DNA from 3 places in the Ruegeria sp. CL3 genome. Region 1 is predicted to be linked to each of the others. Evidence: riboswitches for the same ligand, from Rfam matches in the RefSeq annotation. Region 1 holds a riboswitch; each other region holds the start of a gene.

Region 1 (3,270 bases):
CCTATGGCGAACGGGCCACCTATACCCCTATTCGCGATGTCGCGAGCGTTGGGAATGGGGTCCACATCCATATGAGCTTTGTGGATGATCAGGGCGCGCCGCTGACCTACGCCGAAGACGGCCCCTGCGGCATGTCGGATCTGACGAGTGCCTTTGCCGCCGGAGTTCTGAAATATCTGGATGCGATCCTGGCTCTGACAGCGCCTTCGGTGATCTCGTATGAACGCCTGACACCGCATCGTTGGTCTGCTGCTTTCAACAATCTGGGTTTCCGCGATCGCGAGGCTTCCTTGCGGATTTGTCCTGTAACTGCAAAAGACCCCGCCTCGATCGCGGGGCAGTTCAACATCGAATACCGTGCGGCGGATGCTGCAGCTTCGCCTCATCTGGCACTTGCGGCGGTTGTCATGGCTGGGACACAAGGGATCGAAGATGGGCTACCCGCGCCCATTCCAACCGAGGAAGATCTTTCGCTGTTGGACGTCGAAGAACTGAACCAAAGGGGGCTGGTGCGCTTGCCTCAGACTTTGGAAGATGCGCTCGACCGGTTCGTTTCCAACCCGGTTGTGACCGGCTGGTTCCCCGAAGGCTTCGCCGAGCTATACCAAGCCCACAAACAATCCGAGATCGCGACAACCGCACATCTGGACACAGACGCACGCTGCCGATTGTACGAAGAAACATATTGACCTGAGCGGCTGGTCTTGCGGAAGCTCGTCGAATGCAACCTCTGGAGCGTCGGTCGGGCAATCTCGCGCAGTATGACGCGGCGCAGGCTGTTTAGCTCAGGATAGGGATGGATCATGAACCGTTCAGAAACCGATGCCATCTTGAATGTGCATAGGCTGGCTTTTGGCGAAGCAGAAGGTGAAGAAATCGCTCAACTCGCCGAAGATCTCCTTGAGCATCCGGAAACGATTTCAATCAGCGTAAGGCGTGAGGGGCAGATCGCGGGCAATGTCATGTTCACCCCGTTTGTCTTCCAGGATCACCCGGACGTTAAATGCTATCTTCTGGCGCCCTGCGGTGTCTCGCCCGAGCATCAAGGCCTAGGTGTTGGCAGAGAGATGATGGAGACCAGCATCAACCACTTGAGGTCCATTGGAACAGACGCTGTCTTCGTGTTGGGCGTGCCGACATTCTATCCCTTATTCGGGTTTGTGCCGACCGACAAAGAGACGCCATATCCTGACCTTCTGACGATCCCCGAGGCATGGATGGTGTTTGAGCTCACTGCAAGATTGGTTGAAAAGCTGGGGGGCAAGACACGTTCGATTGCGCCCTTCATGCATGCGCATTTGTGGGACACATCGCAACACGGGTAAATTTTGTTTTTATCCTTGCCTCAAAATACAGCCCTGTTTCAGGCCTCCATTTTTGCTGGCCATGTCTGTTTTGTTTCTGGAAATGTCGCAAGGCTTTCAGCCACGAATCCATCCCCGAGTAGGTTGCGCATGTGAGGTGCTGCTGTTTGATTCTCAGGCGGCAGAGAATTGGGAAGCCGGTGCAATTCCGGCGCTGCCCCCGCAACGGTAAGGAAGGTCAGGTTCGACAGGTGACCACTGGGACGAGGATCCCGGGAAGGTGTCGAAACCGGGCGCAAGCCCCTTTCAAGTCCGGAAACCAGCCTTGCATATATGTCAAACCGCGGGTGGCGGTGGGGGCACGAGTTTCGGACGTGATCCTCGCACGGCTCCGGCCTGGCCTCTTATGTCATCTGCCCAAGCTAAGCCGCGGGGCGCGGCAGGAGAGCCAGAAGTGAGCAACGTTCAAAGCCTGTTGGCGCGTCGAAACCCGGCCTATGCCCTTGAGCAGGCGTTCTACACCGATCCAGATGTCTTTCAGGCCGATCTTGAGGCCATCCATTACCGCGACTGGCTATTTGCCATTCCGGCATGTGAACTGGTGAAAACAGGCGACTATGTGACCTACACTGTGGGCGCATACCGCGTGATCATCGTGCGCGGCGCGGACAACCAGATCCGGGCCTTCCACAATACCTGCCGCCATCGCGGGTCAATCATCTGCAAAGCGGCCAAGGGGAACTCGCCCAAACTGGTCTGCCCCTATCACCAGTGGACCTATGAGCTTGACGGCTCATTGCTGTGGGCGCGTGATATGGGGCCTGATTTCGACCCCAATCAACACGGGCTGAAAACCGTTCACTGCCGTGAACTGGCCGGGCTGATCTATATCTGTCTTGCGGACGAAGCGCCCGATTTCGACACTTTCGCCAATAGAACACGGCCCTATCTGGAGCCGCATGATCTAAGCAACGCCAAGGTCGCCTTTGAAAGCACAATCATCGAAAAGGGTAACTGGAAGCTGGTTTGGGAAAACAACCGCGAGTGCTATCACTGCGGTGGCAATCACCCTTCGCTGTGCCGGACCTTCCCTGATGATCCCTCAGTAACCGGTATCGAAGGGGGTGAAACCCCGGCCTTCATGCAAACTCACTTCGACCGTTGCGAGGCTGCGGGAATGCCGTCGCAGTTCTATCTGCATGATGACGGGCAATACCGACTGGCGCGGATGCCGCTGAAGGAAGGGGCGGAAAGCTATACTCTGGACGGCAAATCTGCGGCGCGCCGCTTTCTGGGCCGCGCGCCCTTTGCCGATGCTGGGACGTTGCTGAAATTCCACTATCCCAGCACATGGAACCACTTCCTGGCCGATCACTCGATTGTCTTCCGAGTCACTCCGGTCAGCCCGACCGAAACCGAAGTCACCACGAAATGGCTGGTCAACAAAGATGCGGTCGAAGGGGTCGACTATGACGTCAAGCGCCTGACCGAGGTCTGGATGGCCACCAATGATGAAGATCGCCGCGTGGTGGAAGACAACCAAATGGGCATCAACAGCCCTGCCTATGTGCCGGGACCGTATTCGGGGGTCCAGGAATCCGGTGTTCTGCAATTCACCGATTGGTATTGCAGCACTCTGGCGCGTCACCTTGCACCTGACACGATGGCGGCGGAGTGACGGAGATGAAAGATCTGAACGCTGTTGCCTCGGTCTGGCAGGATGACGAGACGCTGGAATGCGTCTCGGTCGTGCCCGAGACGCCAAACACCGCCAGCTTTACGTTCCGCGCCCCTTCCGGAGCCTTGTTTGCCTACCATCCAGGTCAGTTCCTAACGCTCGAGATTCCGGCGCCGGGGCAGCCGGGAGGCGTTGTGCATCGGACCTATACGATATCGTCATCCCCATCGCGTCCACGGTCCATCACGATTACGGCCAAGGCGCAACCGGACAGCATCGGCACTCGCT
Region 2 (3,270 bases), on a different contig from region 1:
GAACAGCAGCCCCGCCAGAACGGCCGGAAAAGCGATGTTAAGCGCGTTGATCCCCAGCACCGTCAGCCCGCCGAAGCCGAAGAAAACGGCTTGAAGGAGCAGGCCCACAAACAAGGCCGGGAAGGCAGCCCAGCCGAGCAGAAGCCCGGCTAGACCGTTGAGGATCAGATGCACCGACGACGGCCCGATCGGAACATGGATCAGCGAGGCCACGAAGAAACTGGCCGCCAGCACCCCTGCTGTGGGGATGCGGTCCAGATCCAGCGACCTGAGGCCCATTGCGACCCCACCAGCGGCGGCAACGGCTCCGCCGATGACGACCGGGTTGGACAGGGCTCCGTCGACGATGTGCATCGGGGGTTACTCCATGTCCCAGGCGCGGATCCAAATCACCGCGTCCTGGCTCAGCTCTTTGCCTTCATGTTCGGTTTCAGGACCAGCACCGAGGGCGGCAAAGCCCCAGTAACCAGCTTTCGGCACACCGAAGGAAAAATAGCCATTGGCGTCAGAAATTGCGACAACAGCACCACCCGGCATCGGCGAAACGGTAGGCTCGGACGAGGCTTGGCTGTCAAAGCTGGGCTTGGCGGCCATGTATTCGATCTCGATCTCAGCGCCGGCAACCGGTTCGCCATTTGCCAGAACCTGACCGGTGAAGGTCGAGCCTGCGATGATGTTGTAGGGCTTGTTCAGAGGCACGATCTCGGTCGCCAGACCCGCGGGGTTCATCCAGTCGGTCGGCAGTTCGTTGCGGTTCAGGAACGCCTTCGTGATCTGTTGGATATAGATATCCTCGGCCTCTTCGTAATAGGGCTGAGGCACCGTGACCATCACGTAGTCGCCCGAACGCTTGACCGGAACAGATCCCTGTAAGGCCGCGCCTTCGTTTTCGGGGCTCGAAAACCGGATGGGCTCCAGCGTGTCCAGCAGGTCGGTCTTTTCGCCATTGTGGATCACGTAGAATTCCTGCGGCTTTTCCAGATCCATGACATGGCCGTTTTCAAACGGGTGCCAGAAGATCAGCTTGACCGGCACGTCGCCCGGCGCCTCGATCAGCGTGTCGGTGGTGTATTCCAGCAGAAAATGTGCGTGCGCCATCGCTGGAATCGCCAGCGCAGCCGCAGCCGTGCAAAATAGTTTCTTCACAAGGTCTTTCCTTCGTCCTTCGTGCCAACCCCGGCACGCTTTCTTTTTTGACATCGGGGAGATCGGGACCACGTACCCAAAATGAGGGTATCGGCCCAATGCACACCCCGGCATCGGTGACACACCCCTTCCGAGGGTGCATGTCCGGCAGGTCTCCTGACTTGCGGGTCAAAGCATGGGGCTGGCCTTCCCGGGTGGAACCCAGTGGCGTGTCAGCCCTGCTCTCCGCCTACAGTTGCGGGGGCAGTTGCGGCATTGGGTGGATTTGAATTCCCCGCACCGCATTCCCTTTTCTCCGGGCGAACCCGGAACCGGACATGAGGACGCTGATGGCAGAGATTCCCATCACCGGTCAATCTCTATTTAAGACTGTAGCGATAACATCTTGTCGATAGGATCGGATGTTCCTGTTCTGCCCGCTTGGTATTGAAGGCGCGCGTGTAAGCGACGACAAGAGGGTGCGCATGCCTGCACCGCAATCTGGACATCAGAATCAGATGCATGCATCCTGCGCCGCGTCAGACTCCGGCGTAGCGCGCTTGTGTTCGGCGCCCAATTCCCCACAAGCCCCGGAGGCCCAATGTCCGAGATCAAACAAGGCGACACCGTTCGCATCCACTATACCGGCACGCTGCTGGACGAGACCGTCTTTGACAGCTCGGACGGGCGCGATCCGTTGGAGTTCGTTGTCGGTTCGGGCCAGATTATCCCGGGTCTCGATAGCGCGATGCCAGGATTGGCTGTCGGCGACAAGAAGCGGGTCGAGATTGCCTGTGTCGACGCCTATGGCCCGATCAACCCGGCGATGCGGCAGGATATCCCGCGTGAGGGTATTCCGGATGACATCCCACTAGAGCCGGGAACCCAGCTGCAGATGCAGACCCCGGACGGTCAGGCGCTGCCGGTAACGGTTGTCGAGGCGAACGAGGCCACGGTGACGCTGGACGCCAATCACCCGCTGGCCGGGCAGGATTTGATTTTCGATATCGAGGTTGTCTCGGTGAACTAAAAGCTTGGGGTTTTAGCCCCAAAGCCCGTCAAGCGCTGCGCGGACCTGCGGTTGCGTGAAGAATACGAACAACACCAGCAATGTGGTCAGCGTCAAAAGCAGAACACGGGCGCGGGGGCTTAGGAACCCCGTCTTCCGTTTTGTCTGGGTGCCACGCGCATTGCTGGCAAGAATCTGGTCGGTTTTGCTCATGCCCATATCCCTGACGCCGAAAGATGGTCAAATCTTGGCGGCGTCAGGGAAAGATATGGTCACATGAAATCCGGCTGTGGCATTCCAAGCACGTGGAAACCGCCATCCACCCGGATGATCTCACCCGAGGTGCAGGCCCCCGCGTCCGAGGTCAGGTAAACCGCTGTGCCGCCAACGGCCTCCAGCGTAGCGTTCGAGCGCATCGGCGCATTTTGGTCGCAGAACTTGTAGGTCTTGCGCGCTCCGCCAATTGCAGCCCCGGCCAGGGTTTTCATCGGACCGGGCGAGATTGCGTTCACGCGGATGCCCTCGGGGCCGAGGTCGTTGGCCAGATAGCGGGTCGCCGATTCCAGCGCGGCCTTGGCAACGCCCATGACGTTGTAGTTCGGAACCACACGATTCGAGCCCTGGTAGGTCAGCGTCAGCAGTGAGCCACCATTGTCCTTCATCAGCGGATAGGCGCGGCGGGCGACCTCGATGAACGAGTAGGCTGACACATCCATCGAGTGCTTGAAATTGGCCCTTGTTGTGTTCAGAAACCGGCCTGTCAGCTCGTTCTTGTCCGAATAGGCGATTGCGTGGACGACAAAGTCGATGGTGGGCCAGCGTTCGCCCAACTCGCCAAAAGCGCGGTCCAGCGAGGCGTCATCGGTGACATCTGCATCCACCATGAAATCGCTGCCAAGGCTTTCTGCCAATGGCTGCAGACGCTTTCCGAACGCATCGCCCTGATAGGTGAAGGCCAGTTCAGCCCCCGCTTCGTGCATAGCCTTCGAGATACCCCAGGCAATCGACCGGTCATTGGCGACACCCATGATCAGGCCGCGTTTCCCTTTTAGAACATCCGACATCTCGTTCACCCGTTATACTTTGACAGGATCATGGATCCGTTCGTGCCGCCAAAGCCGAAGCTGTTGGTCATG
Region 3 (3,270 bases), on a different contig from region 1:
TGACGCACACGGGCACCAACGGCCTGCACCAGCAGGCGCATCGGTTTGCCTTGAACAGCGGCATAGCCTTTGACGCGCAGGATGTTCAGCTCATTGGCCAGACGTTCGATCTTGGCGACCAGATCGGCAGGGTCGGACTGTTCCGGCAGATCAACGATGATACTTTCGAAATCGTCATGCTCGTGATCGTGGTGACCGTCGTGATGCGATGGACGGGCGTCCATGTCATCTTCAGCAGCCGCTTCCAGACCAAGAACAACGCGGACGTCCACGGCGCCTTCGGCCACTTCGACAACGGGTAGCGGGCGAGGGGCCTCGGCGGCGATGATCTTTTTCGCTTCGGCCACGCCTTCGGGACCGGCCAGATCAGGCTTGGTCAGCAGGATGATGTCGGCGCAGGAAATCTGATCCTCGAACACCTCGGACAAGGGCGTTTCATGGTCGATCGAGTCATCGGCCAGGCGCTGAGCGTCCACGGCTTCGACATTCGGCGCAAAGCGACCAGCGGCGACAGCCTCGGCATCGGCCAGCGCGATCACGCCATCGACGGTGATTTTCGATCGGATATCGGGCCAGTCGAACGCCTTCAGCAGCGGCTTAGGCAGGGCGAGGCCGGAAGTTTCGATCAGTATGTGATCAGGGCGCGGCTCCAGCGCCATCAGGGCTTCGATAGTCGGGATGAAGTCGTCGGCCACGGTGCAGCAGATACAACCGTTCGCCAGTTCCATGATGTTTTCCGCCGGGCAATCGGGGATGGCGCAGGATTTCAGGATGTCGCCATCGACGCCAACATCTCCAAATTCGTTGACCACAACGGCCAGACGCTTGCCCTGCGGGTTCTGCATCAGGTGTTTAACCAGAGTCGTCTTGCCCGAGCCCAAGAAGCCAGTGATCACGGTGACGGGGAGTTTTTCCAAGTTGCTCATTTCAGGGCTCCAATCGGGGGAATGCGGGCTGCGCAGTTTTTGCGGAAATGTTCAGGGCGCTCACGCCATTTGACCAAGCCGTCCTCGGTCGCGAGGTACTTGGTGGCGCCGTCAACGATCACGTCGACATGGTCGGTTTCGTTCAGGTGCTCATAGACGAAGGTCCAGCGATCCGGGCCGCCGCGCAGCACGATGGAACAGCCCTCGTTGCAGTTCGACAAGCATTCCACGGCTTTAAGGGTAATCCCTTCCGGCAGCTCCGCCTGTTCAAGCGCCTTGTGCAACAGGGTGCCGGGGCGTTTCGCGTCGTCTTCAACGGGCAGCCCGCGACGACAGGTGGTGCAAACCAGCAATTCGACCGGAGCGGTCTCGGTCATGTCTCTCATCCCCCCAAATCCTCATCGTGGGGGACGGGGTTTCATGCGGGTCCCTTGACCCGACACCGGAACACCCCGTCCGGTTTCATCTTCGGGCGCTGGCAGGTCTCCCGGCTTGCGGATGTCAGAGGCGTCCTCTGTCGGATGTCCCGCCTTCCCGGCTTTGCGCCAGTGGCTTGGGCACCCTCTCCGGTCACGGTCGCGGGGGCGGCTGCGTTTGGCGGAAAACCCGTTGACGCATTCCCTTTTCATCTGTTCTCACAGACACCAACATGAGGCTCATGCGGCACGCACCCGCAGCTTGTCAAGCGCGATGCAGCTCAGACCGCTGCGGCACGTTGAAAAGCGACCTGCCAGCGTCGCTAGGCGGCATGAACAGGGCGCTGATGCATGGTCGCATGGCCTCAAATCGCAAACGGAGGCGAAATCCATGAAAGTAGGTTTTATCGGGCTTGGGAATGTGGGCGGCAAGCTGTCAGGGTCATTGCTGCGCAATGGAATCGACCTGACGGTTCATGACCTGAGTTCCGATCTGGTTGAGGGTTTTGTCGCGCAGGGGGCCAAAGCGGCTAAAAACCCGGCCCAGATGATGCGCGATTGCGATGCCGTGATAACCTGCCTGCCGTCGCCAGCGGCCTCGGACGCGGTGATGCAAGAGATGTTGCCAGAGGTTGGTCCAGGTAAGATTTGGATGGAGATGTCCACCACCGACGAGGCTGAGGTCAAGCGATTGGGGGCATTGGTTCTGGAGCGCGGAGGGGCCGCAGTCGATTGCCCTGTTTCGGGTGGCTGTCACCGCGCGGCGACGGGCAATATCTCAATCTTCGCTGGCTGCGATCGCGATACGTTCGAGCGTATTTTGCCTTTCCTGACCACCATGGGGCGGCGCGTTCTGCACACCGGAGAGCTCGGCTCGGCCTCGGTTCTGAAGGTACTGACCAATTATCTAGCCACGGCCAACCTAATCACTTGTGCTGAAGCGTTGGTCACCGCCAAGGCCGCCGGGATGGATTTGAACACCACCTATGAGGCCATCAAAATCTCGTCGGGGACATCGTTCGTGCACGAAACCGAAAGCCAGGTGATCCTGAACGGTTCGCGCGATATTTCGTTTACGATGGATTTGGTGAAAAAGGATATCGGCCTGTTTCAGGACGTCGCCGACCGCGCCGGTGTTCCGCTGGAAATCAATCCGGTGATGATCAAGATATTTGAGGATGGCATCGCCCGGTTTGGCGAGCGTGAGCTGTCGCCAAACATCATCAAACGCCTTGAAGAGGCCACGGGTTTGGACATCCGCGCACCGGGTTTTCCTACGGAAATGCAAGACGATGAGCCGGAAGAACCAGGGTACGAGGTTGTGCCTCAGGGGCGTTCCTCCTGAAACTGATTTCCGGAGGCGGTATTTAGAGGAAGGGGATGTGGAGGCGAGTACCGGAATCGAACCGGTGTACACGGATTTGCAATAGGTGTATATCAAAAAAAATGTATTAAAATAATGGTAAAGAACACAAATTATAGTCCGTGTACAAAAATGTGTACATGATTCCATCACTCAATTTCCGAGTGTCGTTCTGTTTCCAATTGCTGAACACAGTGTATAGCAAATTGAAAATATCATCGTATTTTGCGATTATTACAACAAACGCCTTGAATTGCGTAGCAGATCATATCATCTTGATCGTCACGAGCAGTTATGGATCAGATATGGAAACAAAGTCGGATCGATTTCAGCGTTTAGCGGAAGCGCGCGTGACGAAGGCAATATCGATGCTTCGTTCGATTTCAAAGCTATCGAATCGGAGTCACTATGAGTACTCACCGGAAGACGTGCGGCAGATTTTTCAAGCGATAAGGCGGGAGACCGAAAGCGCCAAGGCGGCGTTTGAAATCGGTCTTAAGCGCGATGGCGACAGCGGGTTCCATCTGGGAGGAAAAGATAGTGGTGAGTGAGTTGAAAAGCGTTT

What was found. Region 1 has a riboswitch for cobalamin ahead of ACR0NO_RS04110 (aromatic ring-hydroxylating oxygenase subunit alpha). Riboswitches for the same ligand answer to the same signal wherever they lie in the genome.
Region 2: linked by a shared signal. The riboswitch ahead of ACR0NO_RS07725 (DUF4198 domain-containing protein) and the one ahead of ACR0NO_RS04110 (aromatic ring-hydroxylating oxygenase subunit alpha) in region 1 are both predicted to bind cobalamin.
Region 3: linked by a shared signal. The riboswitch ahead of ACR0NO_RS11905 (DUF1636 domain-containing protein) and the one ahead of ACR0NO_RS04110 (aromatic ring-hydroxylating oxygenase subunit alpha) in region 1 are both predicted to bind cobalamin.

What each region holds. Positions count from the first base shown of each region.
Region 1 covers NZ_JBQFPT010000002.1:358,375-361,644, reverse strand. The annotation lists gene ACR0NO_RS04120 (type I glutamate--ammonia ligase) at 1-689, shown strand, start outside; gene ACR0NO_RS04115 (GNAT family N-acetyltransferase) at 804-1,325, shown strand; cobalamin riboswitch at 1,443-1,646, shown strand; gene ACR0NO_RS04110 (aromatic ring-hydroxylating oxygenase subunit alpha) at 1,711-2,982, shown strand; gene ACR0NO_RS04105 (FAD-binding oxidoreductase) at 2,988-3,270, shown strand, end outside.
Region 2 covers NZ_JBQFPT010000004.1:255,599-258,868, reverse strand. The annotation lists gene cbiM (cobalt transporter CbiM) at 1-354, opposite strand, end outside; gene ACR0NO_RS07725 (DUF4198 domain-containing protein) at 361-1,146, opposite strand; cobalamin riboswitch at 1,276-1,477, opposite strand; gene ACR0NO_RS07720 (FKBP-type peptidyl-prolyl cis-trans isomerase) at 1,727-2,155, shown strand; gene ACR0NO_RS07715 (hypothetical protein) at 2,168-2,347, opposite strand; gene ACR0NO_RS07710 (enoyl-ACP reductase FabI) at 2,407-3,198, opposite strand; gene fabB (beta-ketoacyl-ACP synthase I) at 3,204-3,270, opposite strand, start outside.
Region 3 covers NZ_JBQFPT010000007.1:65,079-68,348, forward strand. The annotation lists gene cobW (cobalamin biosynthesis protein CobW) at 1-926, opposite strand, end outside; gene ACR0NO_RS11905 (DUF1636 domain-containing protein) at 923-1,303, opposite strand; cobalamin riboswitch at 1,387-1,590, opposite strand; gene ACR0NO_RS11910 (NAD(P)-dependent oxidoreductase) at 1,617-2,687, shown strand; gene ACR0NO_RS11915 (hypothetical protein) at 2,846-3,256, shown strand.